Regions from separate parts of the Streptomyces sp. NPDC102259 genome, predicted to be linked through region 4. Evidence: riboswitches for the same ligand, from Rfam matches in the RefSeq annotation. Region 4 holds a riboswitch; each other region holds the start of a gene.

Region 1 (7,111 bases), on a different contig from region 4:
GCTACGACGGCCCCGTGGAACTCGCCACCTGGCGGTTCGCGACCGAGCCGCTGAGCGTCGGCGGGCAGGACATCGCGCCGGGCGACCCCGTCCTCGTGGTGCTGGCGGCCGCCGACCGTGACCCGGCGCGCTTCTCGGACCCCGACACCCTCGACCTGTCCCGCCGTGACAATCAGCACCTCGGCTACGGACATGGCATCCACTACTGCCTGGGCGCCCCGCTGGCCCGGCTGGAGGGCCAGACCGCGCTCGCCACCCTCCTGACCCGGCTGCCCGACCTTCGACTGGCCGCGGATCCGGCCGAGTTGAGGTGGCGCGGCGGGCTCATCATGCGCGGACTGCGGACGTTGCCGGTCGAGTTCACTCCGGTGCATTCCGGCTCATAAGCGGTCCATGTCTGACCGGACGTCAGCCGGAGTGTGACCGTTCGGCGGAGCAAAGGTGACCAACACTCAAGTCTGTGATCTTCACGTGATCTGCGCGGCATTAACTTGTGACAAGTGATCGTCTGCCGATACGTTCACTCGTCAGCGCGGAGCATCGGTCTCACCCGCCGCGCCGGTCAGTGCTGTCCAGAGAAAGGCCCCTCGCATGCTCTCCGGGAACGGTCGTCACCGTCGCCCCCGCCAGGCCCCGGCCCTCCTTGTCGCGGCCGGAGTGACGGGCTCCGCCATCGCCATTCCGCTGCTCGCCGCCTCCGGCGCGAGCGCGGCCGACGGCACGGTGTGGGACAAGGTGGCGCAGTGCGAGACCGGCGGCTCATGGAGCGCCGACGAGGGCGGCGGGGAGTACGGCGGCCTGAGCCTCACCCAGAAGGACTGGGAGGCGTACGGCGGCCTCGACTACGCGACGAGCCCCGACCTGGCCAGCCGCAGCCAGCAGATCGCCGTGGCGCAGAAGGTGCTCGCGGCCGACGGGATCGGCGCGTGGGGCACCTGTGGGCTGACCTCCGGGCTCACCCAGGAGAACGGCGCGCTGAACGTGGACACCGGCGTGGCGGACGACTCGTCCGACTCGTCCGACTCCTCTGGATCTTCCGGATTGTCCGACCTGTCCCGGGGCTTGTCCGGATCCTCGGGTTCCTCGACGAGCGGCGACTCCTCGACCGGATCGTCCGACTCATCCGGCTCGTCCGCTGATTCTTCCGGTTCGCCCTCGGCGTCCGCTTCCTCCCCTTCGTCCTCTTCCTCCGCTGCCACGGATGGCTCCGGCTCGACCGGCGGTTCCGGCGGCCGGGGTGAGGGATCGGCGGGCGACGGCTCGCCCACGGCGACCCCAGAAGCGGATGACTCAGACAATTCCGGCCAGGATGAGGGCTCTTGGAGCCTCGTCGACACCGGCTCCCTCGGCTCCGGCCGCCACCGTGGCACCACCGCCGACGAGGCGACGGCCAAGAGCGCGACCGACGCCGGCGTGGACGGCACCACCACCGCCTCCGCCGGCCGGCACGCCGCGGCCACCTATGTCGTCCAGGAGGGCGACTCCCTTGCGTCCATCGCCGACTCCCTTGGCCTCGACGGCGGATGGCGCGCCCTCTATGCCGAGAACAGGGGCCTCATCGGCGCCGACCCGAGCGACATCGCCGCCGGTCAGACCCTCGACACAGGGGTGGAATAGGGCGCAAAGCCCAAGAAAAACAGCGGGAGTTCACGTCACACTTCACACCGAATGTCCCTTTTGGTGAAAGTGTGGGATGAGTCTCAGAAGCCCTGATCGTCTTTGAAATTCAGCCGATCGCGTGTCTACGGTCGAGGCCACTCGGCAACCCGAGCCCCGGCCGTCGCAACGCCGAATCCTGCCAGCGACGAACCGGGAACAGTCGTCGCGCAAGCGCCGTAGGCAGGAGCGGGGGACCCAAGGTAAGTGCCGCGCCGGTCGGTTGACCGGAACGGCTCGGGGTGAAGCCACACCTCCCACGGAGCAGCGCTCCGGCGGGCGAGGACGTGGCCGGGCAACTCACACGGCCCGAACCCGACAGCTCACCTCGCAGGCGTCGGTGAGGGGATCCACCATGCTGTTTTCCGCCAAGGGCAAGCACCGCCGCCCGTCCAAGGCGACCCGCGTCGCCGCGCTCGCCGGCGTCACCGGTGTCGCCATCGCCGCCCCGCTCATGGCGGCCGGCAGTGCCTCCGCCGCCACCGCCTCCGAGTGGGACGCGGTCGCCCAGTGCGAGGCCGGCGGCAACTGGTCCATCAACACCGGCAACGGCTACTACGGCGGCCTCCAGTTCTCGGCGTCCACCTGGGCCGCGTACGGCGGCACCGCCTACGCCTCCACCGCCGACCAGGCCTCCAAGTCCCAGCAGATAGCCATCGGCGAGAAGGTCCTCGCGGGCCAGGGCAAGGGTGCCTGGCCGGTCTGCGGCACCGGCCTGTCCGGCGCCGCCTACAACGGCAGCAGCGCCGGCTCCTCGAGCTCCGGCTCGTCCAGCTCCTCCGGTTCCTCCAGCTCGTCGAACAGCGGCAGCACCAGCAGCCGCTCCACCGAGGAGCAGAGCGCCTCCCGCTCGACCGACCGCCCTGCCGCCTCCAAGACGGTCACCACCCCGACCGGCAAGAAGGTCAAGAAGGGTGACGGCGAGTACAAGGTCGTCAAGGGCGACACCCTCAGCTCCATCGCCGAGAAGCACAAGGTCAAGGGCGGCTGGGCGAAGCTGTTCGAGCTGAACAAGGACATCGTCGTCGACGCGGACCTCATCTACCCGGGCCAGCAGCTGCACCTGAAGTGACACCTGGCCCCAAGAGAAGCCACAGCGCCCTCACATCCGAGGTCGGCACACTGAAGACCTCGTGAGGGTCACCCCCCGTCCCCACGGGCTCCCCGCTCCGGTGCGTGTTCCCCCGTACGCACCGGAGCGGGGTTTCTCTTTGCCCGTTCGTCACTTCCTGTCGACCTTTCTCGGCCACCCCCTTTGTTCCGGGCGGAAACAATAGGTACGGTCTGTCTGTCCACGGGACGGTCGGTCGGCTGCCGACGGCCCCGGGGCGGTTAGGCTCTAGTCGCAAGGCCCAGCCAGGGCTCATCAAGGCCCCTGGGCCCCGCACAACCAGCGTCACATCCCAAGAAGGAGATGCTCGTGCCGTCCATCGACGTCGTCGTAGCCCGGGAAATCCTGGACTCCCGAGGCAACCCCACGGTCGAGGTCGAGGTCGGCCTCGACGACGGCAGCACGGGTCGTGCCGCCGTTCCGTCCGGCGCCTCCACCGGTGCCTTCGAGGCCATCGAGCTCCGCGACGGTGACCCGAACCGCTACCACGGCAAGGGTGTCGAGAAGGCCGTCCTCGCCGTCATCGAGCAGATCGGCCCGGAGCTCGTCGGCTACGACGCCACCGAGCAGCGCCTGATCGACCAGGCCATGTTCGACCTGGACGCCACCGACAACAAGGGCTCGCTCGGCGCCAACGCCATCCTCGGCGTCTCGCTCGCCGTCGCGCACGCCGCCTCCGAGGCCAGCGACCTGCCGCTGTTCCGCTACCTGGGCGGCCCCAACGCGCACCTGCTGCCGGTGCCGATGATGAACATCCTGAACGGCGGCTCGCACGCCGACTCCAACGTGGACATCCAGGAGTTCATGATCGCCCCGATCGGCGCGGAGTCCTTCTCCGAGGCCCTGCGCTGGGGCGCCGAGGTCTACCACACTCTCAAGAAGGTGCTGAAGACCAAGGGTCTGTCCACCGGCCTCGGCGACGAGGGCGGCTTCGCCCCGAACCTGGAGTCCAACCGCGCCGCCCTCGACCTCATCATCGAGGCCATCAAGCAGGCCGGCTACATCCCCGGCGAGCAGATCGCGCTCGCGCTCGACGTCGCCGCGTCCGAGTTCTACAAGGACGGCAAGTACGAGTTCGAGGGCAAGTCCCGCTCGGCCGCCGAGATGACCGAGTACTACGAGGAGCTCGTCTCCGCGTACCCGCTCGTCTCCATCGAGGACCCGCTGTACGAGGACGACTGGGCCGGCTGGAAGGTCATCACCGACAAACTGGGCGACAAGGTCCAGATCGTCGGCGACGACCTCTTCGTCACCAACCCCGAGCGTCTGGCCCGCGGCATCGAGGAGGGCTCCGCCAACGCCCTGCTCGTCAAGGTCAACCAGATCGGTTCGCTGACCGAGACCCTGGACGCCGTCGAGATGGCCCAGCGCAACGGCTTCAAGTGCATGATGTCCCACCGCTCCGGCGAGACCGAGGACGTCACCATCGCCGACCTCGCGGTCGCGGTGAACTGCGGTCAGATCAAGACCGGCGCCCCGGCCCGCTCGGACCGCGTCGCCAAGTACAACCAGCTGCTGCGCATCGAGGAGATCCTCGACGACGCCGCGGTGTACGCCGGCCGCAGCGCCTTCCCGCGCTTCAAGGGCTGAGCACAGGCCGACGCCGCTGACCCGAACCGGGTCAAGGCTCCGCCAGTCGTACGTACGTCCCCGTACCCGGTCCCGTACCGTGTGCGGGGACGTACGCACGTGTGAGACGGGAGGCGGGAAGCAGTGGCCGTGAAGGACCGGGACCGTTTCTCCACCGCGACCAGGATCAAGCTGCTCGGCGAGCAGACCGCGGCCCGGGTCTACCGCTCCCAGACCAAGCGCCAGGCCCGCCGCTCCCGGCTCACCGGCCGCGCCGCGCTCCTCGCGCTCGTCCTGTGCACGCTGATCGTGGCCCTGGCCTATCCGATGCGTCAGTACGTCTCCCAGCGTGCCGAGATCGCCGATCTGGAACGGGAGAAGCAGCAGGCAGCAGAACGCGTCGAGCAGTTGCGCGACCTCAAGGCGCGCTGGCAGGACGACGCCTACGCCGAGCAGCAGATCCGGCAGCGGCTGCACTACGTGCTGCCGGGGGAGACCGGGTTCGTCGTGATCGATCCGGACGCGGCCAAGCAGTCCCGCGCCGACCTCGGGGCGACCGACCGCCCCTGGTACTCGAACGTCTGGGACGGCGTCGACAAGTCCGACGCCTCCGACCAGTGAACTGACCGATAGAAAGACAGGCATGGAAACGCCCCCGCCGACCACCCCGCGCACCGAGCCCACCGACGCGGACGTCGAGGCCTTCAAGCAGCAGCTCGGACGGCCGCCGCGCGGTCTGCGCGCGATCGCGCACCGCTGCCCGTGCGGCGAGCCGGACGTCGTGGAGACGGCCCCCCGCCTGCCCGACGGCACCCCCTTCCCGACGCTGTACTACCTGACGTGCCCGAAGGCCAACTCGGCCATCGGCACGCTCGAGGCGAACGGCGTGATGAAGGAGATGACGGAGCGGCTGCGGACCGACCCGGAACTGGCCGCCGCCTACCGTGCCGCGCACGAGGACTACATCCGGCGCCGGGACGAGATCGAGGAACTGAAGAACTTCCCCAGCGCGGGCGGCATGCCGGACCGTGTGAAGTGCCTGCACGTGCTCGTCGCGCACTCCCTGGCCGCCGGCCCGGGCGTGAACCCGCTCGGCGACGAGGCCCTGGAGATGCTTCCGCAGTGGTGGCGCAAGGGCACGTGCGTGACGCGGTCCCAGCCGCCGTCCGGCGAAGGGTGGCAGGTGGAGACGTCGCAGGACGGCTCGGGACACTTCGCCTTCAAGCCGGTCGGGGGGGATGCCCGGTGACCCGCGTCGCCGCCGTCGACTGCGGTACGAACTCGATCCGCCTGCTCGTCGCCGACGCCGACCCGGAGACCGGTGAGCTGGTCGACCTGGACCGCCGGATGACGATCGTCCGCCTCGGGCAGGGCGTCGACCGCACCGGACGGCTCGCCCCCGAGGCGCTGGAGCGGACCTTCGCGGCCTGCCGGGAGTACGCGGCCGCCATCAAGGAGTACGGCGCGCAGCGGCTGCGCTTCGTCGCCACCTCCGCCTCCCGGGACGCGGAGAACCGGGACGAGTTCGTGCGCGGGGTGCTGGACATCCTCGGCGTCGAGCCCGAGGTCATCACCGGCGACCAGGAGGCCGAGTTCTCCTTCAACGGCGCCACGAAGGAACTGAAGGGGCGTGCCGACCTGGCCAAGCCCTTCCTGGTGGTGGACATCGGCGGCGGCTCGACCGAGTTCGTGGTCGGCGACGACCGGGTCCGCGCCGCGCGCTCCGTCGACGTGGGCTGCGTACGGATGACGGAGCGCCACCTGGTCGTGGACGGGAAGGTCACCGACCCGCCCACCGCCGGGCAGATCGCGGCGATGCGCGCCGACATCGAGGCCGCTCTCGACCTCGCCGAGCGGACGGTCCCGCTGCGCGAGGCGCACACCCTGGTCGGCCTGGCCGGCTCGGTGACGACGGTCGCGGCGATCGCCCTGGGCCTGGACGCGTACGACTCCACGAAGATCCACCACGCGCGGATCGGCGTCGACCGGGTCAGGAGCATCAGCGGCGACCTCCTCGAGGCCACCCACGCACAGCGCGCCGCGTATCCGGCGATGCACCCGGGCCGGGTGGACGTGATCGCGGCCGGCGCGCTCGTCCTGCTGGCGATCATGGAGCGGATCGGCGCGCAGGAGGTCGTCGTGAGCGAGCACGACATCCTCGACGGCATCGCCTGGTCGATCGCGTGACCCCGACCGACCCGCTACTTGCACTCTGCTGAGCAGGCAGGATGCCCGTATGAGCAGTCCCGAGGGGCCCTTCGTGGCCCCTCGGACGCGTTCCGGAGGCACCCCCTCGGGAAAGTTCGTGAAGTTCTTCACAAGGAATTCGGCCCTGTCGGAGGACAGAGGCGTCCCGGTTGACCCTTCCGGGGGCCCAACATCCCTGTGAACGTGTTCAAAAGAGGCGCGCACGGACGTATCGCGGAGGTCGGGGGAAGGGGCCCCGGACGGCCCTCACGGAGCCCTTCCGAACCCGGAGAGGCAGCTCACGCGGCATTGACAACGCCATGCCCTACACGCTGGTTCCCGCTCCGCGCCATGACGTGGATCACGCGAGCGGCGGAGGATAGCACACACCCCCGGGAAGCTTGTGAAGGGGCGCACGAGCGACCCCCCTCGAGCGGGTGGATACTCGATGGCATGAGCACCACGGAGCGTCCCAGGATCCTCGTAGTAGGCGGTGGGTACGTAGGCCTGTACGCAGCTCGGCGCATCATGAAGAAGATGCGCTACGGCGAGGCGACCGTCACGGTCGTCGACCCCCGGTCGTACATG
Region 2 (7,111 bases), on a different contig from region 4:
ACGGCCACGGACGTCCAGCCCTCGCCGAGGACGTTGAGCCCGTCGAGGCCGTCCGGGCCCTCGACGCCCTCCACGCCTTCGAGACCCTCCACGCCGTCGAGACCCTTCGCGAGGTCGTCGGACTTCTCGGAGTGCCTGGGGGCGGACTCCCCGGCCTCGTCACCCTCGGTGAGTTTCGCGCCCTTGGGGGCGGTGAAGTCGAAGGTGGACGCGGCGGGCTTGGCGAAGCTGACCTGGGTGAAGCCGGCGTCCACGACGGCCGCGCCGCCGCTCGCCGGGGTCAGCGTGAACTTCAGCGGCAGGCCCGTCTTCGCGTCGACGGCCACACTGATCGCGCCGACCGTGGAACCGGACTGCTTCGGCTTGACCAGCAGCTTGTAGGCGTCACGGCCGGCGACCTGGACGGTGCCGTCGACGGTCACGGAGGTCGTGTCGTCGACCGCCTTCAGAGCGTCCTCGGTGAGCTCCTTGGGCGTGGCGGGGACCGGGGTCTCCGCCTTCCCGGAACCCTTGCCGGAGCTCTCGTCGGCGGTCGAGTGGTAGACCTCGTTGGAGGCGCTGTCGTACCCCCACACGTCCTTGCCGTTGTGGATGACGCTGTACTCGGCCGCGTTCTCCAGCAGCGAGAGTTTCTGCCGGTCCGGGCCGTCGGCGGCGACGCGCAGGGTGTGCGTGCCGGCGGCGAGTTCGGTGAGCTTGGTGGACGGATCGGCGGACGAGCCGTCGCCGCCCTGCCCGGTGGCTCCCGAGAGGAGCCCGCTCTCCAGACCGCCGAGGTCGGGCAGCCCGAGATCGGTGCTGATCTTCACCGTTCCGGACAGCTGCTGTACGTCCGAAGCGGCGATCTTGTCGAGGAGCTGCTGTGCGGTGATCTTCGGCAGGTCGGGGTCGCCGGAGTCGGCGAGCGCCGGGACCAGCCCGATCGTCGCCGCCGCGACACCGATCACGGTGACCGGGACGATGTACCGTGCGGCCTTGCGCCGTCCGAGGCGCAGGTCGTCGGCCTCTCCGGCGGTCGACTCCCCGCCGGTGGTGGTGTCGTCGGATGCCTTCGGTGCCATGTGTGCCTTACCTCCGTCGTCGGCGGCGGCTGGTCATCTCGCGCCTGAACGTCCCCACCCCAAGCCGCCATTCTCACCCGAATCGGTGAGGAGTGGTGTTTTCCGTGGTTCCCATCTGACCAAATCGACCACGGGTAAGCGTCAGCCCGAGGGCTCAACTCCCGTACGCCTGCGGTATGACACAAAGGTGACGAGCCGGCATCCGACCCGTAGGGGTCGCTGGGGTCAGCCCGCCCGGTGGACCACCGCGTCGCAGAGTTCCATCAGCGCCGCCTTCGCGTCGCACTCCCGCAACGGCGCCAACGCGGACCGCGCTTCCTTCGCGTACCGCACGGTGTCCCGGCGGGCCTGCTCCAGCGCCGGGTGGGCCCTGAGCGCCTCCAGCGCCTCGGTGTGCCGGGCGTCGTCGGTCAGGTCGGAGTCCAGCAGCTCGCACAGGGCGATGTCCTCGGGCAGCGACAGCCGCGCCGCCCGCTCCCGCAGCCGCAGCACGGGCAGCGTGGGAACGCCCTCGCGCAGGTCCGTGCCCGGCGTCTTGCCCGACTCGTGCGAGTCGGAGGCGATGTCCAGGACGTCGTCCGCCAGCTGGAAGGCGACGCCGAGCCGCTCGCCGTACTGCGTGAGCACGTCGACGACCGTCTCGTCGGCGCCGGACATCATCGCCCCGAACCGGCAGGCCACCGCGACCAGCGAGCCCGTCTTGCCGCCGAGCACGTCGAGGTAGTGGTCGACCGGGTCCCGTCCGTCCGTCGGACCCGCGGTCTCCAGGATCTGCCCGGTGACCAGCCGCTCGAACGCCTCGGCCTGCACCCGCACCGCCTCCGGCCCGAGGTCGGCCAGGATGTGGGAGGCGCGGGCGAAGAGGAAGTCACCCGTGAGGACGGCGACGGAGTTCCCCCAGCGGGTGTTCGCGCTGGACACCCCGCGCCGCACGGCCGCCTCGTCCATCACGTCGTCGTGGTACAGCGTGGCCAGGTGGGTCAGCTCCACCACGACGGCCGACGGCACGATGCCGGGCGCGTAGGGGTCGCCGAACTGCGCCGCGAGCATCACGAGCAACGGCCGGAACCGCTTCCCGCCCGCGCGTACGAGGTGCTGGGCGGCCTCCGTGATGAACGGGACCTCACTCTTGGTGGCCTCGAGCAAGCCTTCCTCGACAGCCGCCAATCCGGCCTGGACATCGGCTTCCAGAGCCTGGTCCCGCACGCTCAGCCCGAACGGCCCGACGACGGTCACGAGGGGTCTCCTGTCTGCTGGTGTCTACTGGCGATTACGCGGTTTGTCGATAGGTCTCTGCCATCACTCAAGTCAGCGTATCCGGTCACGTTTCGATCACCGATAGCCCCCACGTCCCGCAGGCTCGAATGGACTCGCCCGGGCGGCGCCCCGCAGGCCAGGCGCTATCGGATCCCGCCCGATATGTTTTCGATCAGCTCATATGAGCGGACATGGAGAGAGTTTCCGGGAAGCGGAGATTCATGTCCCGGACCGCGGCACCCGTCGGGCCGACGGGCCCGGCCGCCCTCTCCCCACGTGACGACGATCACGCATTCTCTTCAGCCTCCCCCGCGCGCGTCGGGCGCGACGGCAGGCGATTCTCCCCCGCGGTCCATTGCCGGTCCTTTAACAACGACTTGGGTTTAATGCCCGATTCGCCGCTCTTGTGAATGCTGGTGACTTGGCTCACCCCCCAGGGGGATCCGACCCGACCTCGTCCTTCACCGATTCTCCGCACCCCTCAAGCAAGTTGAAGGTTTGCACCCACAAAGGATCAAGCACCTCATAGGTCACAGACCAAGGTCAATAGGGGTGATCTGTGAATCCGGTACTTGTTTCGGACATGTGCTCTCGCATACGTTCCCGGCCTGTCGGGTGGAACGCCGAATCCTGCCGCCGCCCGAACACCCATCGATACCGCTCGGCAGGAGCGGGGGAACCAGGTAAGTCGCCGAAACGGATTTTCCGGATGTCTTGGATAACCAAGACTTTTCGGACAGCCGGGACGGCTTGGGGTCAAGCCGCGACCGTCAGGACGCGACCGGGCAGCTCCCGCCCGAACCCGACAGCTCACCTCGCAGGCGCCGGAGAGGAAAATCGTCATGCCCGCTGCCGCTCAGACGCGCCGCAACCGTTTCGTCCGCACGCTCGCCGTCGCCGCCACCGGCGCGGCCGTGCTCGCTCTTCCCGTCCTCGGGGCGACCACCGCCTCCGCGGCGACCCCGGCCGTCTCCACGGCCACCAGCCTCGGCTACGCCAACAACCTCGACGGCTGGATCCGTGCCTCCCTCCAGGTCATGGGCCAGCACGGCATCCCGGGGACGTACAACGGCATCTACCGCAACGTCATCCGCGAGTCCTCCGGCAACCCCAACGCCATCAACCTCTGGGACTCCAACGCGGCCGCGGGCATCCCGTCCAAGGGGCTGCTCCAGGTCATCGACCCGACCTTCCGCGCCTACCACGTCAACGGCACGTCGTGGGACTCCTACGACCCGGTCGCGAACATCACCGCCGCCTGCAACTACGCGGCCGCGCGCTACGGCTCGATCGACAACGTGTTCGGCGCGTACTGACCGTCCCGCCGACCGGTCGCCGATATCGGCAGCCGGTCGCGGTGCCGGTGGCCGTCCGCCGGTAGCCGGCGTCGGTGGCCGGTAGCCGGTAGCCGGTAGCCGGTAGCCGGTAGCCGGTAGCCGGTAGCGGTTATGGAAACAGTTGTTCGAGGACGACGGCCACGCCGTCGTCCTCGTTCGACGTCGTCACCTCGTCGGCCACCGCCTTGAGTTCCGGATGGGCGTTGGCCATGGCTACGCCACGAGCCGCCCAGTCGAACATCGGGATGTCGTTGGGCATGTCCCCGAAGGCGATGGTGTCCTCGGGCCGCAGCCCCAGGTGTTCGGCGGCCAGGGCCAGACCCGTCGCCTTGGTGATCCCGCAGGGCTGGAGCTCGACCGTGCCCGGCCCCGACATGGTGACCGTGGCCAGCGAACCCACCACCGAGCGGGCCGTCGACGCCAACTCGTCGTCGGACAACGTGGGATGGCGTAGCAGCACCTTGCTGATCGGCTCGCACCACAGGTCGTCGCGCCGGCCGACGCGCAGGGCGGGCAGCGTCGGGTGCGGCATCCGGTAGCCCGGCTCGATGAGCGTCAGCCCGTCGACCCCGTCCTGGTCGACGGCCGCGTACAGCTGGCCGACCTCCGCCTCGATCTTGCCGAGCGCGGTCTCGGCCAGCTCCCGGTCCAGGGTGACCGACCACAGCAGACGGTCCGCGCCGGCGTCGTACAACTGCGCGCCCTGCCCGCACACCGCGAGCCCCCTGCTGTGCAGCCGGTCGAGCAGCGGGCGCACCCGAGGCGCGGGCCGTCCCGTCACCACCAGGTGACGTGCCCCGGCGGCCGCCACCCTCGCGAGCGCGTCGAGCGACCGGTCGGAGAAGGTGTCGTCGCCGCGGAGCAGCGTCCCGTCCAGATCGGTGGCGATGAGGGAGTACGCGGTGCGCGCGGCATATGCGGTGGGTGCGGCCATGATCAGAGAATACGGACCCCGGGCCCCCCTGGTTCGACGCGAACCGGACGACGTTCGTGTCCTGTCCTGTTCTGCCAACTCCCCTTGTGCGCCTGGCTCACGACTGGCTGCCGACCGACTCAATGAAACGGCTTTCTGGCACATCGCCGGGTAGCGGACGGTTAAAGGCCTCTGCACCGGTTGGCAGCAACATGCGACGCTATCTACCGCGACGCCCGGGTGGAGCGGTACCGTCCAGGTGTCCAGGGGGGACTTGATCGGGGGGTCAGGTTGAGCAGTGGGCGCATTCGTGTGCTGAGGCCGCAGGACCTCGGCGAGGGGGAGAGGGAGCGGTGGCGCGCGCTGCGTGCCGCGTCGGCGCTTCCGCGAAACCCCTTCATGGAACCGGAGTTCACCGACGCCGTGGGCCTGCTACGGCCACGCTCGCGGGTGGCGGTGGTGTACGAGGGGCGTGAGCCGGTCGGCTTCCTGCCCCATGAGCGGGGCCGGCTCGGACGGGGCCAGGCACTCGCGTACGGCGTCTCGGACGCGCAGGGCGCGGTGCTGGCCCCGGGTCTCGGGCTGAATACCGACGAACTCATGCGGGCGTGTGCCCTGTCGAGCTTCGCCTTCGACAACCTGGAGGCGGAACAGGCGCTGTTCATCCCGCACGCGGCCGAGGAGTACGCCTCCTATGTCATCGACGTCGAAAAGGGTTACGAGAGCTACGAGTCCGTACTGCGCGCCCAGTCGCCGAAGTTCCTGAAGACGACGCTGTCCAAGGAGCGCAGGCTCGGGCGTCAGGTCGGGGAGCTGCGGTTCGTGTTCGACGAACGCGATCCGGCCGCGCTGCGCACGCTCATGGCGTGGAAGTCCGCGCAGTACCGCAGGACCGGCCGCCGGGACCGGTTCGCGCGGGAGTGGATCACCCGGCTCGTGGACGCGCTCTCCGCGACGCGCGCGCCGGAGTGCTCCGGCACGCTCTCCGTCCTCTACGCCGGCGGCCAACCGGTCGCCGCGCACTTCGGACTGCGTTCGTCGACCGTCCTGGCCTGCTGGTTCCCTTCGTACGAACCGGAGTTCGCGAAGTTCTCACCCGGCCTGGTGCTGCATCTGCGGATGGCCGAGTCGGCCGCCGCCGAGGGCATCGGCCTGCTCGACCTGGGGCGGGGCGCGGCCGAGTACAAGGACTCGCTGAAGACCGGGGAGCTGCCCGTGCACGAGGGGGCGTGGTCGCGTCCGGGGGTGGGCGCCGCGCTCTCCTGGCTCAGCCGTGAGCCGTCCCGCCGCGCGCATCACTTCGTGCGCAACCGGCCCAGGCTCGCCGCGGCGGCCGCACGGACCTTGAAGGGCGCGGGCCGACTGCGCCGATCGTGAGAGGTGGCCGCGGCCGGCCGACATGGGGGCGTGACTGGCCCGACGGGCGTGGCGGGTGCGACGGGCGTGACGAATGCGACGGGTGCGACGGCCGTAATCGGCGTGAGACAAGGGGGGTTCATGTACCGCGCTGCACGTGCACAGCAGGAGATACAGAGGTTCCTGGACATCGAGCCGGTGCAGGTCGCCGAGCTCGAACTGGACGACGGCGGTGTCCTCGAACCGGGTCCGGGCAGTCCGCCCCTCACGCACGGCGAGGTGTTCGTGCTGGTCAGGAGGGGTGGGCAGCCGATCGGGACGCTGCTCGGGACGGTACCGGAGGGTGCGGACCCGAAGGCGGTCCTGACGGGCCTGGCCACTCGCGAGCGGGCGCCCTGGGTGCCTTCCGCGAAGCCCGCGCTCGGGACCGCCCCGACCGCCACCGTCCCGACCGCCACCGTCCCGGCTGATACCGGTTCGGCGACTACCGGTTCAGCGACTACCGGTTCGGTGACTACCGGTTCAGCGACTACCGGTTCAGCGACTACCGGTCCGGTGACTACCAGTCCGGTCGCCACCCGTTCGACCGGTTCCGTCCCGTTCACCACCGTCGTCGTCGCCACCCGTGAGCGCGCCGAGAAGCTCGCCCATGCCCTCGACTCGTTGCTCGCCCAGGACCACCCGGATTTCGAGATCGTCGTCGTCGACAACGCGCCCGTGACGGACGCGACCCGGGACCTGGTCGAGCTCAAGTACGCCGAGCGCGTGCGGTACGTCATCGAACCGGCGCCCGGTCTCGCCGTCGCGCACAACAAGGGTGTCGAGACCGCCCGCGGCGAGGTGATCGCCTTCACCGACGACGACGTCGTGGCGGACCCACGCTGGCTCACGGAACTCACCGCGCCGTTCACCGCCGACCCGGGCCTCGGCTGCGCCACCGGCCTGATCCTGCCGGCCCGGCTGCGGACCCCTGCCCAGGTCCTCCTGGAGAGTCACGGTGGCTTCGCCAAGGGCTTCACGGCCCGCACGTACGACCCGATGGACCCGCCCGCCGACGAACCGCTGTTCCCGTTCACCGCGGGCCGCTTCGGCTCCGGCGCCAACATGGCCTTCCGCACGGAGATACTGCGGGCGGTCGGCGGCTTCGACCCGGCGACCGGCGCGGGGACGCTCGCGCGGGGCGGCGA
Region 3 (7,111 bases), on a different contig from region 4:
CGATCATGGCGCGCGCCTTCTCCGAGGGCACCGACAAGCACTCCGCCGAGGAGTTCGCCGCCGAACTGGAGCGCTGCGGCGCCACCCTGGACGCGCACGCGGATCACCCCGGTGTCCGGCTGAGCCTCGAAGTGCCGGCCTCGCGCCTGCCCAAGGGCCTCGGTCTGCTCGCCGACGCCCTCAGGGCCCCGGCCTTCGCCGACAGCGAGGTCGAGCGCCTCGTCCGCAACCGCCTGGACGAGATCCCGCACGAGCTGGCCAACCCCTCCCGGCGCGCCGCCAAGGAGCTCTCCAAGGAGCTGTTCCCGGCCACCGCGCGGATGTCACGCCCGCGTCAGGGCACCGCGGAGACGGTCGAGAAGATCGACTCCGCGGCCGTACGCGCCTTCCACGAGAAGCACGTCCGTCCCGCCACGGCCACGGCCGTGATCGTCGGCGACCTCACCGGCGTCGACCTGGAGGCGCTTCTGGGCGACACCCTGGGCGCCTGGACGGGCTCCTCGGCCGAGCCGCGGCCCGTGCCGCCGGTGACCGCCGACGACACCGGCCGGGTCGTCATCGTGGACCGTCCCGGCGCCGTCCAGACGCAGTTGCTGATCGGCCGGATCGGCGCCGACCGGCACGACCGTGTGTGGCCCGCGCAGGTGCTCGGCACGTACTGCCTCGGCGGCACCCTCACCTCCCGGCTGGACCGCGTCCTGCGCGAGGAGAAGGGCTACACCTACGGTGTCCGCGCGTTCGGGCAGGTCCTGCGGTCCGCCCCGGACGGCTCGGGCGCCGCGATGCTCGCCATCAGCGGGTCCATCGACACCCCGAACACCGGTCCCGCTCTGGACGATCTGTGGAAGGTGCTGCGCACCCTCGCAGCCGAGGGGCTGACCGACGCCGAGCGTGACATCGCCGTGCAGAACCTGGTCGGTGTGGCGCCGCTGAAGTTCGAGACCGCCGCGGCCGTCGCCGACACGCTGGCCGACCAGGTCGAGCAGCACCTGCCGGACGACTTCCAGGCCACGCTGTACCGGCAGCTGGCCGCGACCGGCACGGTGGAGGCCACCGCGGCGGCCGTGAACGCCTTCCCGGTGGACCGGCTGGTGACCGTCCTCGTCGGCGACGCGGCCCAGATCAAGGAGCCGGTCGAGGCCCTCGGCATCGGCGAGGTCAAGGTCGTGTCCGCGGAGTAGTTCCCGGCAACGGCACACGCGTGTGGGGGCCCTGGTCGACGAAAGCGTCACCAGGGCCTCCGCATGTCCGAATTGATGCGGAGGTTGCCTGTCTGCCCTGTGGGATGCGCTACAAAAGCCGGGATCCGTTTGAGGATTGAAACCCGCGCCGCTTAGCGTCATCCGGGCTGTTCGTCAGGCAGTGCGCCGCAGCCGCGGCACCGGACAGTCATCGCCGAGTCCCCGTATGGCGCGAGCCAGGGGAGCCGGGGACCCACTTGTGAAGTCCCTGGGGTGAATCGGACGCCCGCGCGTGAACGCGAGGGGGTCCGTAGGAGACCTTCCTGCTCCGAACCCGTCAGCTAACCCGGTAGGCGAGAGGGAAGGAAAGGACACCCCCAACTTCATGGCGTTCACCTGCGCCACCGGCAAGCACCGTCGGCCCAGCCGGATGCAGCGCACCAGCGTCCGCGCTGCGGGCATCGCGGCGCTCACCACCACCGGTGTCATGGCCACCGTCGCCTCCACCCCGGCCTTCGCCGCCGAGCCCACCCCCGAGCAGACCGGGCTGATCCCCGTCGTCGCCGCCGGCGAGTCCGTCGCCGAGCAGATCGACGACCAGGTCGCCGTGCAGAAGCACGCGGCCTTCGAGGAGGCCGCCCGCCAGGCCGCCGCGAAGAAGGCCGTGGAGGAGCGCGAGGCACGCGTGCGTGCCGCCCGCGACGCCGAGCGCAAGCGCCTCAACACCTTCGTGTCGCCGATCACCGGTTCCTACGTCTCCACCGGCTACCAGGCCAGCAGCTCGCTGTGGTCCTCCGGCAGCCACACCGGCATCGACTTCCACGCCGCGAGCGGCACCTCCGTGCACGCGGTCGGCTCCGGCACCGTGGTCGAGGCCGGCTGGGGCGGGTCCTACGGCAACCAGATCGTGATCAAGATGAACGACGGGACCTACACCCAGTACGGTCACCTGTCGTCCCTCGCGGTGTCGGTGGGCCAGACGGTCACCCCGGGCGAGCGGATCGGCCTGTCCGGCGCCACCGGCAACGTCACCGGCCCGCATCTGCACTTCGAGGCCCGCACCACCGCGGAGTACGGCTCGGACATCGACCCGGTCGCGTACCTCCGCAACCACGGTGTGAACGTCTGACGACCCTCGGCGACAGATCGTCTTGCCCCGGCCCTCCCGGCCGGGGCTTTCGCCGTTTCCGAGACCCTGCTGTCCAAAAAATATCCCTGGATTCCGGCCCGCCATCGGAAATTCCCGCTGATTGCAATAGAGTCACGGAACACACGTCAATCGTCGACGTTTCACGGGGATTAAGGCGGAGGTCCGTCATGCGTATTCCGGCGCACTCGGTGTGCACGGCCATTCGGGACGACATCGTCGCGGGTGTCTACGAGCGCGGCAGCCGCCTCACCGAGGAACTCCTCGCCCGTCGCTACGGCGTTTCCCGCGTCCCCGTCCGCGAGGCGCTGCGCACGCTGGAGGCCGAGGGCTTCGTCGTCACGCGGCGGCACGCGGGCGCGTGCGTCGCGGAGCCGACCGAGCAGGAGGCGGCGGACCTGCTGGAGATGCGCATGCTCCTGGAGCCGCTCGGCGCCTCCCGGGCCGCCCAGCGGCGCACCGAGGCCCATCTGAAGGTGCTGCGCGGACTCGTCCGGCTGGGCCAGGAGCGGGCCAGGCGGGGCAACAGCGAGGATCTGCGCTCCCTGGGGAGCTGGTTCCACGAGACCCTCGCCCAGTCCTCCGGAAGCCATGCCCTGACGTCGATGCTCACTCAGCTCCGCCACAAGATCGCCTGGATGTACGCGGTGGAGGCGCCGGCCAACCCCGTGGAGTCCTGGGCGGAGCACGGCGCGATCGTGGACGCGGTGGCGCGCGGCGACGGCGAGCGCGCGCGGGCGATCACGGCGCTGCACACGGAGCGCGCGACGTCCGCGCACCGGCTGCGCTTTTCCGGCGGCCCCGAGCGCGCCGACCGTGTGAGGACTTCGCAACCTCCCGTAAACATGACGGGTCTGCGGCATTAACACGGGGGCCGTATACAAAGAGGGGGATAATTCGCGGGGGATTATTTCTGCTGCCCGTAAGGGGAAATGCGAAGGGCTCGCCCGATAATTCGGACGAGCCCTTCGGGGTCAGCGGGACGGCACTTTAGAAGTGACGAACACCGCCACCGTCAATTGAGCAACCCCGACGACGCGCGACCGCGTCCGCGAGAGCGGCGTCGGCTCGGGCGCACAGAGGGCTGCGCGCTCAGACGGTCTCGGGGAGCTCCTCGAGACCCTCGGCGACCAGCTTCGCCAGCCGGTCGAGGGCCGCGTCCGCGCCGTCGGCCTCGGAGGCGAGGACGATCTCCTCGCCGCCCTGGGCGCCCAGGCCGAGAACGGCCAGCATGGAGGCCGCGTTGACGGGGTTGCCGTCGACCTTGGCGATCGTCACCGGGATACCTGCGGCCGTGGTGGCCCGGACGAAGATGGAAGCGGGGCGGGCGTGAAGGCCCTCGGCCCAGCCGACGTTGACGCGGCGCTCAGCCATGTGATGCTGCCCTTCAGTGTTCAGGTTGTCTAGACCAGTGTTCCACACGTGAAGCGAGTGAGGGAGGGGTCGTGTGGTCCCCTCCCGACGTGGACGTCGGATCGCGGCCTCGATCCGACGTGCGTCCTCCACAGACTGCCTCGCGCCGTTGTCGTACGCGAGCCGTACTCTGGGCCCCATGCAGAGCGCGTCGGACCGGCACGAGTACCCCGCCCACTGGGAGGCCGACGTGGTGCTGCGCGACGGCGGCACCGCGCGCATCCGCCCCATCACCATCGATGACGCCGAGCGCCTGGTCAGCTTCTACGAGCAGGTTTCGGACGAGTCGAAGTACTACCGTTTCTTCGCGCCCTACCCGCGCCTGTCCGACAAGGACGTCCACCGCTTCACGCACCACGACTTTGTGGACCGGGTGGGACTCGCGGCCACGGTCGGCGGCGAGTTCATCGCCACCGTACGCTATGACCGCATTGGTGCCGACGGCATGGCAGCCTCGGCGCCGGCCGACGAGGCCGAGGTCGCGTTCCTCGTGCAGGACGCCCACCAGGGCAGGGGCGTCGCCTCCACGCTGCTCGAGCACGTCGCGGCCGTGGCACGCGAGCGCGGCATCCGCCGCTTCGCGGCCGAGGTGCTCCCCGCCAACACCAAGATGATCAAGGTGTTCACGGACGCCGGTTACACCCAGAAGCGCAGCTTCGAGGACGGCGTCGTCCACCTGGAGTTCGGCCTCGAACCCACCGAGCGCTCCGTCGCCGTGCAGCGCGCGCGGGAACAGCGTGCCGAGGCGCACTCCGTGGGGCGGCTGTTGGCGCCCGGCTCCGTAGCCGTCGTCGGCGCAGGCCGCACCCCCGGCGGCGTCGGCCGAAGCGTCCTCGGCAACCTCCGCGAGGCGGGCTTCACCGGGCGGTTGTACGCCGTGAACAAGGCTTTCCCCGAGGACCTGAAGGAACTGGACGGGGTGCCCGCCCACCGCTCGGTGCGCGACATAGCGGCGCCCGTCGACCTCGCGGTCGTCGCCGTCCCGGCGGAGCAGGTCCCCGAGGCCGTCGCCGAGTGCGGCGAGCACGGCGTGCAGGGACTCGTGGTCCTCTCCGCCGGTTACGCCGAGAGCGGCCCCGAGGGGCGGGAGCGCCAGCGCCAACTCGTCCGGCACGCACGCGCGTACGGTATGCGGATCATCGGCCCCAACGCCTTCGGAGTCATCAACACCTCCCCAGAGGTGCGGCTGAATGCCTCGCTGGCCCCGGAGATGCCGAGGCCCGGCCGCATCGGTCTGTTCGCCCAGTCCGGCGCCATCGGCATCGCCCTGCTGTCCCGCCTCCACCGGCGTGGCGGGGGCGTCACCGGCGTCACCGGCGTGTCGACGTTCATCTCCTCGGGCAACCGCGCGGACGTCTCGGGCAACGACGTCCTCCAGTACTGGTATGACGACCCCGACACGGACGTCGCCCTCATGTACCTGGAGTCCATCGGCAACCCGCGCAAGTTCACGCGCCTCGCGCGGCGGACGGCGGCCGCCAAGCCCCTGGTCGTCGTCCAGGGCGCCGGTTCCGCCCCGCAGGGACACGCCGTACGGGCGACGCGGCTGCCGCACGCGACGGTGTCGGCGCTGCTGCGGCAGGCCGGCGTGATCCGCGTGGACACCATCACCGAACTGGTCGACGCGGGCCTGCTGCTCGCCCGACAGCCGCTGCCGACCGGCCCTCGGGTGGCGATCCTCGGCAACTCCGAGTCGTTGGGCCTGCTGACGTACGACGCCTGTCTCTCGGAAGGGCTGCGGCCGCTGCCGCCGCTGGACCTGACGACCGAGGCGTCGGCCCAGGACTTCCACGCGGCGCTGGCCCGGGCGCTGGCCGACGAGACGTGCGACGCGGTGGTCGTGACGGCGATCCCCGCGATCGGGGAGAGATCGCCCGGGGACGCGGAACTCGCGGAGGCCCTGCGGTCGGCCGCGGCGGCCGCTCCGGCCAAACCGGTGCTCGTCGTGCACGTGGAACTCGGCGGTCTCGCGACGGCGCTGTCCGCCGCGACGAGCACCGCGCCGCGCGCGGAAGCGGCCCCACGCGCGCGTGCCGACGTGTCCGGCGGCGCGCAGCCGGTGCCCGCCGCCGTCGAGGCCCCCGAGGGAACGCACCTCATCCCCGCCTACCCCGCCGCCGAACGCGCCGTCCGCGCACTCGCGGAGGCCGTGAAGTACGCCCAGTGGCGGCGCGAGGCGGCCGACGCCGGCAAGGTGCCCGAGTACGAGGACGTCGACGAGAAGGGCGCCGCCGAGCTGATCGGCGGGCTCCTCGCGCGCGGTCAGGGCCTGACCCTCGGCGCCGACGACACGTGTGAGCTGCTCGGCCGCTACGGCATCCGCACCCGGCGGGCGATCCCGGCGCCCACTCCGGACGAGGCCGCGCGGGCCGCGGACGCCCTCGGCTACCCCGTCGCCCTCAAGGCCACCGCGCCGCACCTGCGGCACCGCGCCGACCTGGGCGGCGTACGGCTCGACCTGGCCGACGAGGAGCAACTGCGCCGGTCGTACGCCGAGTTGACCGAGCTCTTCGGCAAGCCGGAGGAGATCCGCCCGGTCGTCCAGGCGATGGCACCGCGCGGCGTCGACACGGTCGTCCGCGCGGTCATCGACCCGGCGGCCGGAGCCGTACTGTCCTTCGGGCTCGCCGGGGCCGCCTCACAGCTGCTCGGGGACATGGCGCACCGGCTGGTTCCGGTCACCGACCGCGAGGCGACCTCGCTGATCAGGTCCATCCGGACCGCCCCGCTCCTCTTCGGCTGGCGCGGCTCGACACCCGTCGACACCGCCGCCCTGGAGGACCTGCTGCTGCGGGTGTCCCGGCTGGTCGACGACCATCCCGAGGTCGTCGCGGTCACCCTGGAGCCGGTCGTCGTCGCCCCGCACGGCCTGAGCGTCCTCGGCGCCTCCGTACGCCTCGCACCCCCGCCGGCACGCGACGACCTCGGACCGAGGACGCTGCCGACCTACTGAGCAGCCCGTCCCGGAGCACCTCGTCGGGCACGCGCGCGAGGACACGCGGCCCGGGCGGCGGCTCGCCACGGGGAGGCGTACCCCGGACCGCCGACGGAGCGCGCCCCGGCCGCCGCCGACGTACCGGAGCGGTGCCGAGCGGTGCCTCGCAGTCAGTGGGTCCCCGTAGGATGGAGGGCATGGCCAAGACCAGTACGACGACCCAGGGGCTGCGCGCGGCGATCGAGCGCAGCGGCTACTACCCGGCCCTCGTGGCCGAGGCGGTGGAGGCCGCCGTGGGCGGCGAGCCGATCCGGTCGTACCTGGTCCACCAGGAGACCACGTTCGACCAGAACGAGGTGCGCCGGCATGTGACCGTGCTGGTCCTCACCGGCAACCGCTTCATCGTCAGCCACACCGACGAGCAGGCCGCCGACA
Region 4 (7,111 bases):
GCGCGGGGTGGCGGCGGGGGTGTCGGGCATGCGGTCTCCCGGGTCCGGAGGACGGTGGCAAGGCGGCACCGGGCCGACTTGTGCTTCAGATTTGAAGCAGATCCAACGAATCGAGACCCTACCCCATGCTTTAAATTTGAAGCAACTGCTTTGCGACCCCGCTCACGAGGTTCCGGAGCACGGGGACGAGCGCCGGCGCCATGGGAGGTCCTCGGGTGCCGTCTCGGCGCCGTCGTTCTCCTGGAACCCGCGCGCGACCTGCGTGAAGATCTCCTCCAGCTGTCCCACCTGCTCGGGGGTGAGCCGGTCGAAGAGGGCCGCGCGGACCGTCTCGACATGACCGGGCGCCACGTTCTCCAGCACCGTCATGCCCTCGTCCGTCAGGACCGCGACGCTGCCGCGCTTGTCCCGCGGGCAGTCCTCGCGCCGCACCAGCCCGTCCTTCTCCAGCCGGGACACCGCGTAGGTCAGCCGGCTGCGGGTGATCTTCAGCCGCTCCGCCAGCTCCGTCATCCGCAGACGCCGCTCCGGTATGTCGGAGAGGTTGGCGAGGATGGAGTAGTACAGGTGGGGCATGCCGGCCTCCTGCTGGAGCTGCCGGTCGATCGCGTCGTCGAGGAGGAGGTAACCGGCGACAAACGCGCGCCAGGCGCGTTGCTCCTCGGGGGTGAGCCAGCGAGTCGTCATGCACCCAGTGTAGGTTTGTTTCAAACTTGAACCAAGTCCGCCGTCAGGCTGCTGTCGAACCGTTGCCAGACCGCCGTCGAACCGCCGTCGGACCGAGCCCCGGGAGCCGCTCGATGCCGTACCCGTACGTCCTGCTGTCCGCAGCCGTCTCCCTCGACGGCTACCTGGACGACACCACGCCCGAGCGCCTGCTCCTGTCCAGCCGCGCCGACTTCGACCGCGTCGACGAGGTACGCGCCTCCGTGGACGCCATCCTCATCGGCGCCGGCACGATCCGCGCAGACAACCCACGGCTCCTCGTGAACTCCCCGGAGCGCCGCGCCGCCCGCGTGGCCGCCGGACGGCCGCCGTACCCCCTCAAGGTCACCGTCAGCGGCTCCGGCGACCTCGACCCGGCGGCGAACTTCTGGCACACGGGCGGCGAGAAGGTCGTGTACACGACGGACAAGGGCGCCGAACGGGTCCGCGCGCTGGGCATCGCCGCGGACGCCGTCCCGCTCGGCCCCGAACTGGACTGGCGCCGTCTCCTCGAACACCTCCACGACGTGCGCGGGGTGCGCCGCCTCATGGTCGAGGGCGGCGGGACGATCCACACCCAGCTGCTCCGGGAGGGCCTCGCCGACGAACTCCAGCTGGTCCTCGCCCCGCTGTTCGTGGGCGACCCGGCCGCGCCCCGCCTCTTCGGGCCCGGCGGCTACCAGGGCGGACGCCTGCGCCTGGTGGAGACCCGGCGCATCGAGGACATCGTCCTGAACCGCTACGAGCCCACCGCCCCCGGCGCCGGACCGCTGCCCGCCGCGGCCGACCGGCACTGGCTGGCCCTCGCCTGCGCACTCGCGGCCGACTGCCCGCCGTCGGAGACCGCCTTCAGCGTCGGCGCGGTGATCGTGGCCGCCGACGGCACGGAGCTGGCCCGCGGCCACTCCCGCGAGGCCGGCGACCCGGTCGTGCACGCCGAGGAGGCCGCCCTCGCGAAGCTCGACCCCGCCGACCCCCGGCTGCCCACGGCCACCGTCTACAGCAGCCTCGAACCGTGCGCCCGCCGCTCCTCCCGCCCGGCCCCCTGCGCCCGCCTCATCCTCGACGCGGGGGTGCGCAGGGTGGTCACGGCCTGGCGCGAGCCGGACACCTTCGTCAAGGAGGCGGACGGGACCGGTCTGCTGGTGGCCCGGGGCGTCGACGTCCTCGTCCTCCCGGAGTACGAGGAACGGGCGAAGGAGCCGAACCGCCACCTCCTCTGAGGCGGCTGGGGCCCCGTGGATCAACCGGTGTGCTTTCCGCCCCGCTGATGGCGTACAGTTGTGTTCATCGCCGCGGGGTGGAGCAGCTCGGTAGCTCGCTGGGCTCATAACCCAGAGGTCGCAGGTTCAAATCCTGTCCCCGCTACTGATGAACCGAAGGCCGGAATCCGAAAGGGTTCCGGCCTTCGGCGTTTCGTCGGACCCTCCCTCACTCTTGGTGACCGGACGACCGCCCTGTGCATAACAACTGAGTCACCATCAGCGCTCCTGTGACTGATGAAGCGTTTCCGGGGCATGCCGAGGCGTGGTCAACTCGCCCGTTTTTCACCGCTGCTGGCCTAAAAGTCCAGGCCAGAAATGTTGTTGATCAAGAGGAACGGCTTGGAAACCCACCCCCGGGTCTATTAACGTTCGATAACGCAGCGCGGTCGTCCCAGCCGGCACCAGAGTCGGCTCCGTGCGGCACGTGCCGAATCCCGCAAGGGAACCGGGGAACCACCACCTTGGGGTGAATCACGCGGAAGCCGTCGTGAACTCGCAGAGTCCACGACCGGTATACGCGCGTAGGAGACCTTCCCGCTCCGAACCCGTCAGCTAACCCGGTAGGCGACGGAAGGAAAGGAGTGCGCCCGCGTGGCGTCCAACCCGCCTGCCCCCGAGGCCCCGTACGCGCCCAGCCAGCCATCCACCGAGACCTTCGGCTACGGCGGCTACCGCACCGACGAGGGCCCGTGGGAGGAGTGGAACCCCACCGCGGAGTCCACCCGCCCGGTACGCGGCAAGCACCGCGTCGCCAAGCAGCGCGGCGGCGGATTCGCCCGCAGCTCCACCGTCCTCGGCGTCGGCGTCATAGCCGCCGTCAGCGCGGGCGGCATGGCCAGCGCCAACACCGGCAAGGCGCCGGTCTCCATCTCGATGCCCGACCTGCCCAACGTGGGCTCACTCATCTCCGACGACGAGCCCGCCCCGGAAGCCGCCCCGGCCCTCGCCAGCTTCGGCTCCGAAGCCGCCGTGGACACCCAGGAGAGCGTCTCCGACGCCGGCGAGGCGCTGCGCAGCCGGATCATGGCGCAGGCCGAGTCGCAGCAGTCGCAGGTCGAGGTCAAGGCCCTCGCGGCAGCGGCCAAGGCCGAGTCCGACGCCGCCGCCAAGGCCGAGAAGGAGGCGGAGGCCAAGGCCGCCGCCGCCAAGAAGAAGGCCGCCGAGGAAGCCGCCGCGAAGGCCGAGGCCGCGCGCCTGGCCGAGCTGGCCAAGCAGTACACGCTGCCGACCTCCTCGTACACCATCACCTCGACGTTCGGCCAGGCCGGTTCCCTCTGGTCCTCCGGCTACCACACGGGTCTCGACTTCGCCGCGCCGACGGGCACGCTCATCAAGGCCGTCCACAGCGGGACCATCACCGAGGCCGGTTGGGCCGGTTCCTACGGCTACCGCACCATCCTGACCCTGGACGACGGCACCGAGCTGTGGTTCTGCCACCAGTCGTCGATCAGCGTCAGCGTCGGCCAGAAGGTCGCCACCGGTGATGTGATCGGCCGCGTGGGCGCGACCGGGAACGTCACCGGCGCCCACCTCCACCTGGAGGTCCACCCCGGCGGCAGCGCCGACGGCATCGACCCGGCGGCCTGGCTGCGCGGCAAGGGCCTCAACCCCTGAGCGGTTCCGCTCCCGCGGACACCCTGATCCACCCCGGCAGCCCCGACGCCCCGCGCGTCGGGGCTGCCGGTCTGTGCGTCGGGGCTGCCGGTCCGTGCCGTTCACAGGCGCTGTTCACATGTTCTTCGCGTCACGTCCGGAATGGGCGGGCCGTCGGCGCCCGTTGAGACGAAGCATGACTTCTCTTCGCAAGCTCGGCTCCTCCGACCTCGAGGTCTTCCCGCTCTCCCTGGGCGGCAACGTCTTCGGCTGGACCGCCGACGAGAGCGCCTCCTTCGCCGTACTCGACGCCTACGCGGCCGCAGGCGGCAACTTCGTCGACACCGCCGACTCCTACACGGCGTGGATAGAGGGCAACAGCGGTGGTGAGTCCGAGACCATCATCGGCAGGTGGGTGCGGGCCCGGGGCAACCGCGACGACGTCGTGATCGCCACCAAGGTGAGCCAGCACCCCGAGTTCCCCGGTCTGTCCGCCGACAACATCAAGGCCGCCGCCGACGCCTCGCTCCGCCGTCTGGGCACCGACCACATCGACCTCTACTACACGCACTTCGACAAGCCCGAGGTGCCCGTCGACGAGATCATCGGCGCGCTCGACGAGCTGGTGCGGGCGGGCAAGGTCCGGCACATCGCCGCCTCCAACATCTCGCCCGAGCGGCTCCAGGAGTCCCTGGAGTTCTCCGACCGCGAGGGCCTGGCCCGGTACGTCGCCCTCCAGCCCCACTACAACCTGGTCTCCCGCGACACCTACGAGGGTGGCCTCCAGGACCTCGCCGCCCGCTTCGGCCTCGCCGCCGTCCCGTACTTCGCGCTGGCCGCCGGCTTCCTCACCGGCAAGTACCGGCCCGGTACGACCGTGGAGAGCGCCCGCGCGGCCGGCGCCGCCAAGCACCTCGACACCGAGCGCGGCCGGAACGTCCTCACCGCCCTGGACGAGATCGCCCAGGCCCATGACACCGAGATCCCCACGGTCGCCCTGGCCTGGCTCGCCGCGCAGCCGACGGTGGCCGCGCCGATCGCCTCCGCGCGGACGGTCGAGCAGCTGCCGGCGCTGCTGGCGGTGGCGCGGCTGGAACTGACGGCGGAGGAGATCGCCCGGCTGACCCGCGCCTCGGCCTGACCTGCGCCTCGGCCTGACCTGGGCCTCGGCGTGACCCGCCTCGGCCCGAGCTACTGGTGCGGGTGGGGAGCGGGGTACGGCCCCGACGGATACGGGGTCCCGGGGCCGTTCCCGGGCCCGTGCGCCGCGGGGTATCCGTACCCGTACTGGTAGCCCGGCCCGTATCCGTACGACGGCTGCCCCGGCGGACTTCCGTACACCGGCGGGCTCCCGTACACCGGCGCGGTCGGGTGTCCGAAGCCGCTGGTGTGGCCCTGGCCGTGGGCCGGACCCTGGCCGTACCCGTACACCCCGTACAACGGCCAGGGCGGCGCGGTCACCCGTACCGGCGGGGCCGTCATCCGGGCCGCGTGGTCCAGCGCGGGCCGGGCGACGTCCTTGCGCCTCCACAGTTCGTTGAGCAACTCCCGCTCGCGGACCAGGAAGTCGGCGCCGGCCCGGCCTCGCCTGCCGCGGTGCCGCAGGAACGCGAGGGACGTCGCGTACGCCTCGTACCGCGCCACCTCCCGCGCCGCCGGCTTGCCGAGGTGACGGCCGGCGTACTCCCGGGCCAGCCGCCGGGCCCGCATCGATCCGAGCGCGAACGGCTCGGCCGGGGTGAGCCAGCCGGCGGCCGTGTAGGCGGGCAGTTCCTCCCGTACGGTGCGCAGCTCGCGTTGCCGCGTCCACACCACCAGCCAGGTCAGCAGCCCGAACGCGGGCACCATGAACGCCGCGTACACCGCGAAGAACCCGAACTCGCCGAACGACGAGGAGCCGTTCCACAGGGCGTGCATGCCCATCGCGAGGAGCAGTCCGCACAGCGGGACCAGCACGCGCCGCAGGTGCTGGCGATCGCCGGAGAGCGCGGCGACGCCGAAGCCGATGCCGGTCAGGACGGTGAACAGGGGGTGCGCGAACGGCGACATGATGACGCGTACGAAGAAGGTCGCGGCGGTGACGGAGGCGATGCCGGTGTCGCCGGTCAGCTGGTCGGTGCCGAAGGCGGTGCCGAGGTAGAGGATGTTCTCGGTGAAGGCGAAGCCGGTGGCGGTGACCCCCGCTATGACCACCCCGTCGACGATCCCGGTGAAGTCCCGCCTGCGGAAGAGGAACACCAGCAGGACGGCGGCGGCCTTCGCGGACTCCTCGACGATCGGCGCTATGACGGTCGCCCCGAGGGTGTCCGCGCTGGACGGGTCGGCGGTCGCGGTGGCTATCCATCGGGTCGCGAAACTGTTGGCGATGATGGCTATCAGCGCCGCCGCGCACGCGCCCCAGGCGAAGGCGAAGACCAGGTTCCGCCAGGGTCCGGGCTCCACCCGGTCCAGCCACCGGAAGGCGGCGACCAGCAGCGGCACGGGCAGCACGGCGAGCCCGAGTCCGACCAGGAATCCCTCGGTACCGGTCTGTTCGCGCACGAGCGCGAGGATGACCAGCCCGGACAGCGTGAGCAGGGTGATCAGCGCCCCGTACCGCACCCACCTGTGCTGCCACCAGTGAGCATGCCGGAGCACACCGTCCTCGGGTGCGCCGCCGGGATACGGCGGACAAGGCGGAAACGGAGGACTGATGGCCACGGCATCGACCCTAACGAGGGAGGGGACTGTGGTGGAGGGGGAGGTCGGCCGGTGATCCCTCGACCGATCCCTTGGCCGATCCCTTGATCGGCCTTTGACCGGTCAGCGATCCCCGGGCTGGACGGGATCCTGTACGCGACGGAAGAGCAGATCGTTCACGACGTGACCCTTGTCCAGACCCTGTCCCTCGAAACGGGTCAGCGGCCGGAACTCGGGCCGGGGCGCGAACCCGCCGTCGGCCCGGGTGTTCTCGAAGCGGGGGTGCGCGGTCAGCACCTCGAGCATCTGCTCGGCGTACGGCTCCCAGTCCGTGGCGCAGTGCACGGTCGCACCCGGTTTCAGTCGCGTCGCGGCCAGGTCGAGGAACTCGGGCTGGATGAGGCGCCGCTTGTGGTGGCGCTTCTTCGGCCAGGGGTCGGGGAAGTAGACGCGCAGCCCGTCGAGCGAGTCCGGCGGCAGCATCTCGCGCAGCAGGATGATCGCGTCACCGTTGGCCACCCGGACGTTGGTCAGCCCGGTGCGGTCCGCGAGGTTGAGCAGGTTTCCCTGGCCGGGCGTGTGCACGTCCACCGCGAGGATGCCGGTGTCCGGGTCGGCGGCCGCCATCTGCGCGGTCGCCTCGCCCATGCCGAAGCCGATCTCCAGTACGACGGGACGGTCGTCGCCGAACAGCTCGGCGAGGTCGACGAAGTGCCCGTCGATGTCGAGTCCCCACTTGGCCCACAGCCGCTGCAACGCGTCCGCCTGCCCGGCCGTCACCCGGCTGCGCCGGGGCTGGAAACTCCGGATCCGCCGCTCGAAGTGCGACCCGGCGGGATCGGCCTTGGGCCCGTCGGGGAACCGGGGCT

What was found. A riboswitch is a leader RNA that binds a small molecule or an ion and turns the genes downstream of it on or off. The one in region 4 is predicted to bind cyclic di-AMP.
Positions count from the first base shown of each region.
Region 1: linked by a shared signal. The riboswitch ahead of ACIRPU_RS27740 (transglycosylase family protein) and the one ahead of ACIRPU_RS16435 (M23 family metallopeptidase) in region 4 are both predicted to bind cyclic di-AMP.
Region 2: linked by a shared signal. The riboswitch ahead of ACIRPU_RS31305 (transglycosylase SLT domain-containing protein) and the one ahead of ACIRPU_RS16435 (M23 family metallopeptidase) in region 4 are both predicted to bind cyclic di-AMP.
Region 3: linked by a shared signal. The riboswitch ahead of ACIRPU_RS09265 (M23 family metallopeptidase) and the one ahead of ACIRPU_RS16435 (M23 family metallopeptidase) in region 4 are both predicted to bind cyclic di-AMP.

Region 1 covers NZ_JBIWMA010000013.1:185,591-192,701, forward strand. Annotated here, with positions in the region: gene ACIRPU_RS27730 (cytochrome P450) at 1-386, shown strand, start outside; gene ACIRPU_RS27735 (transglycosylase family protein) at 592-1,617, shown strand; cyclic di-AMP (ydaO/yuaA leader) riboswitch at 1,822-2,008, shown strand; gene ACIRPU_RS27740 (transglycosylase family protein) at 2,012-2,728, shown strand; gene eno (phosphopyruvate hydratase) at 3,071-4,357, shown strand; gene ACIRPU_RS27750 (septum formation initiator family protein) at 4,481-4,957, shown strand; gene ACIRPU_RS27755 (DUF501 domain-containing protein) at 4,980-5,585, shown strand; gene ACIRPU_RS27760 (exopolyphosphatase) at 5,582-6,523, shown strand; gene ACIRPU_RS27765 (NAD(P)/FAD-dependent oxidoreductase) at 6,977-7,111, shown strand, end outside.
Region 2 covers NZ_JBIWMA010000017.1:33,568-40,678, forward strand. Annotated here, with positions in the region: gene ACIRPU_RS31295 (outer membrane lipoprotein carrier protein LolA) at 1-1,061, opposite strand, end outside; gene ACIRPU_RS31300 (polyprenyl synthetase family protein) at 1,287-2,297, opposite strand; cyclic di-AMP (ydaO/yuaA leader) riboswitch at 2,930-3,157, shown strand; gene ACIRPU_RS31305 (transglycosylase SLT domain-containing protein) at 3,161-3,634, shown strand; gene ACIRPU_RS31310 (HAD family hydrolase) at 3,765-4,589, opposite strand; gene ACIRPU_RS31315 (GNAT family N-acetyltransferase) at 4,881-5,945, shown strand; gene ACIRPU_RS31320 (glycosyltransferase) at 6,066-7,111, shown strand, end outside.
Region 3 covers NZ_JBIWMA010000003.1:128,643-135,753, forward strand. Annotated here, with positions in the region: gene ACIRPU_RS09260 (M16 family metallopeptidase) at 1-1,181, shown strand, start outside; cyclic di-AMP (ydaO/yuaA leader) riboswitch at 1,384-1,552, shown strand; gene ACIRPU_RS09265 (M23 family metallopeptidase) at 1,567-2,310, shown strand; gene ACIRPU_RS09270 (GntR family transcriptional regulator) at 2,499-3,194, shown strand; gene ACIRPU_RS09275 (HPr family phosphocarrier protein) at 3,421-3,702, opposite strand; gene ACIRPU_RS09280 (GNAT family N-acetyltransferase) at 3,881-6,694, shown strand; gene ACIRPU_RS09285 (DUF5998 family protein) at 6,874-7,111, shown strand, end outside.
Region 4 covers NZ_JBIWMA010000006.1:18,334-25,444, reverse strand. Annotated here, with positions in the region: gene ribA (GTP cyclohydrolase II) at 1-30, opposite strand, end outside; gene ACIRPU_RS16450 (MarR family transcriptional regulator) at 163-687, opposite strand; gene ACIRPU_RS16445 (dihydrofolate reductase family protein) at 801-1,928, shown strand; tRNA gene ACIRPU_RS16440 (tRNA-Met) at 2,000-2,073, shown strand; cyclic di-AMP (ydaO/yuaA leader) riboswitch at 2,386-2,554, shown strand; gene ACIRPU_RS16435 (M23 family metallopeptidase) at 2,562-3,584, shown strand; gene ACIRPU_RS16430 (aldo/keto reductase) at 3,760-4,704, shown strand; gene ACIRPU_RS16425 (PrsW family glutamic-type intramembrane protease) at 4,755-6,263, opposite strand; gene trmB (tRNA (guanosine(46)-N7)-methyltransferase TrmB) at 6,366-7,111, opposite strand, start outside.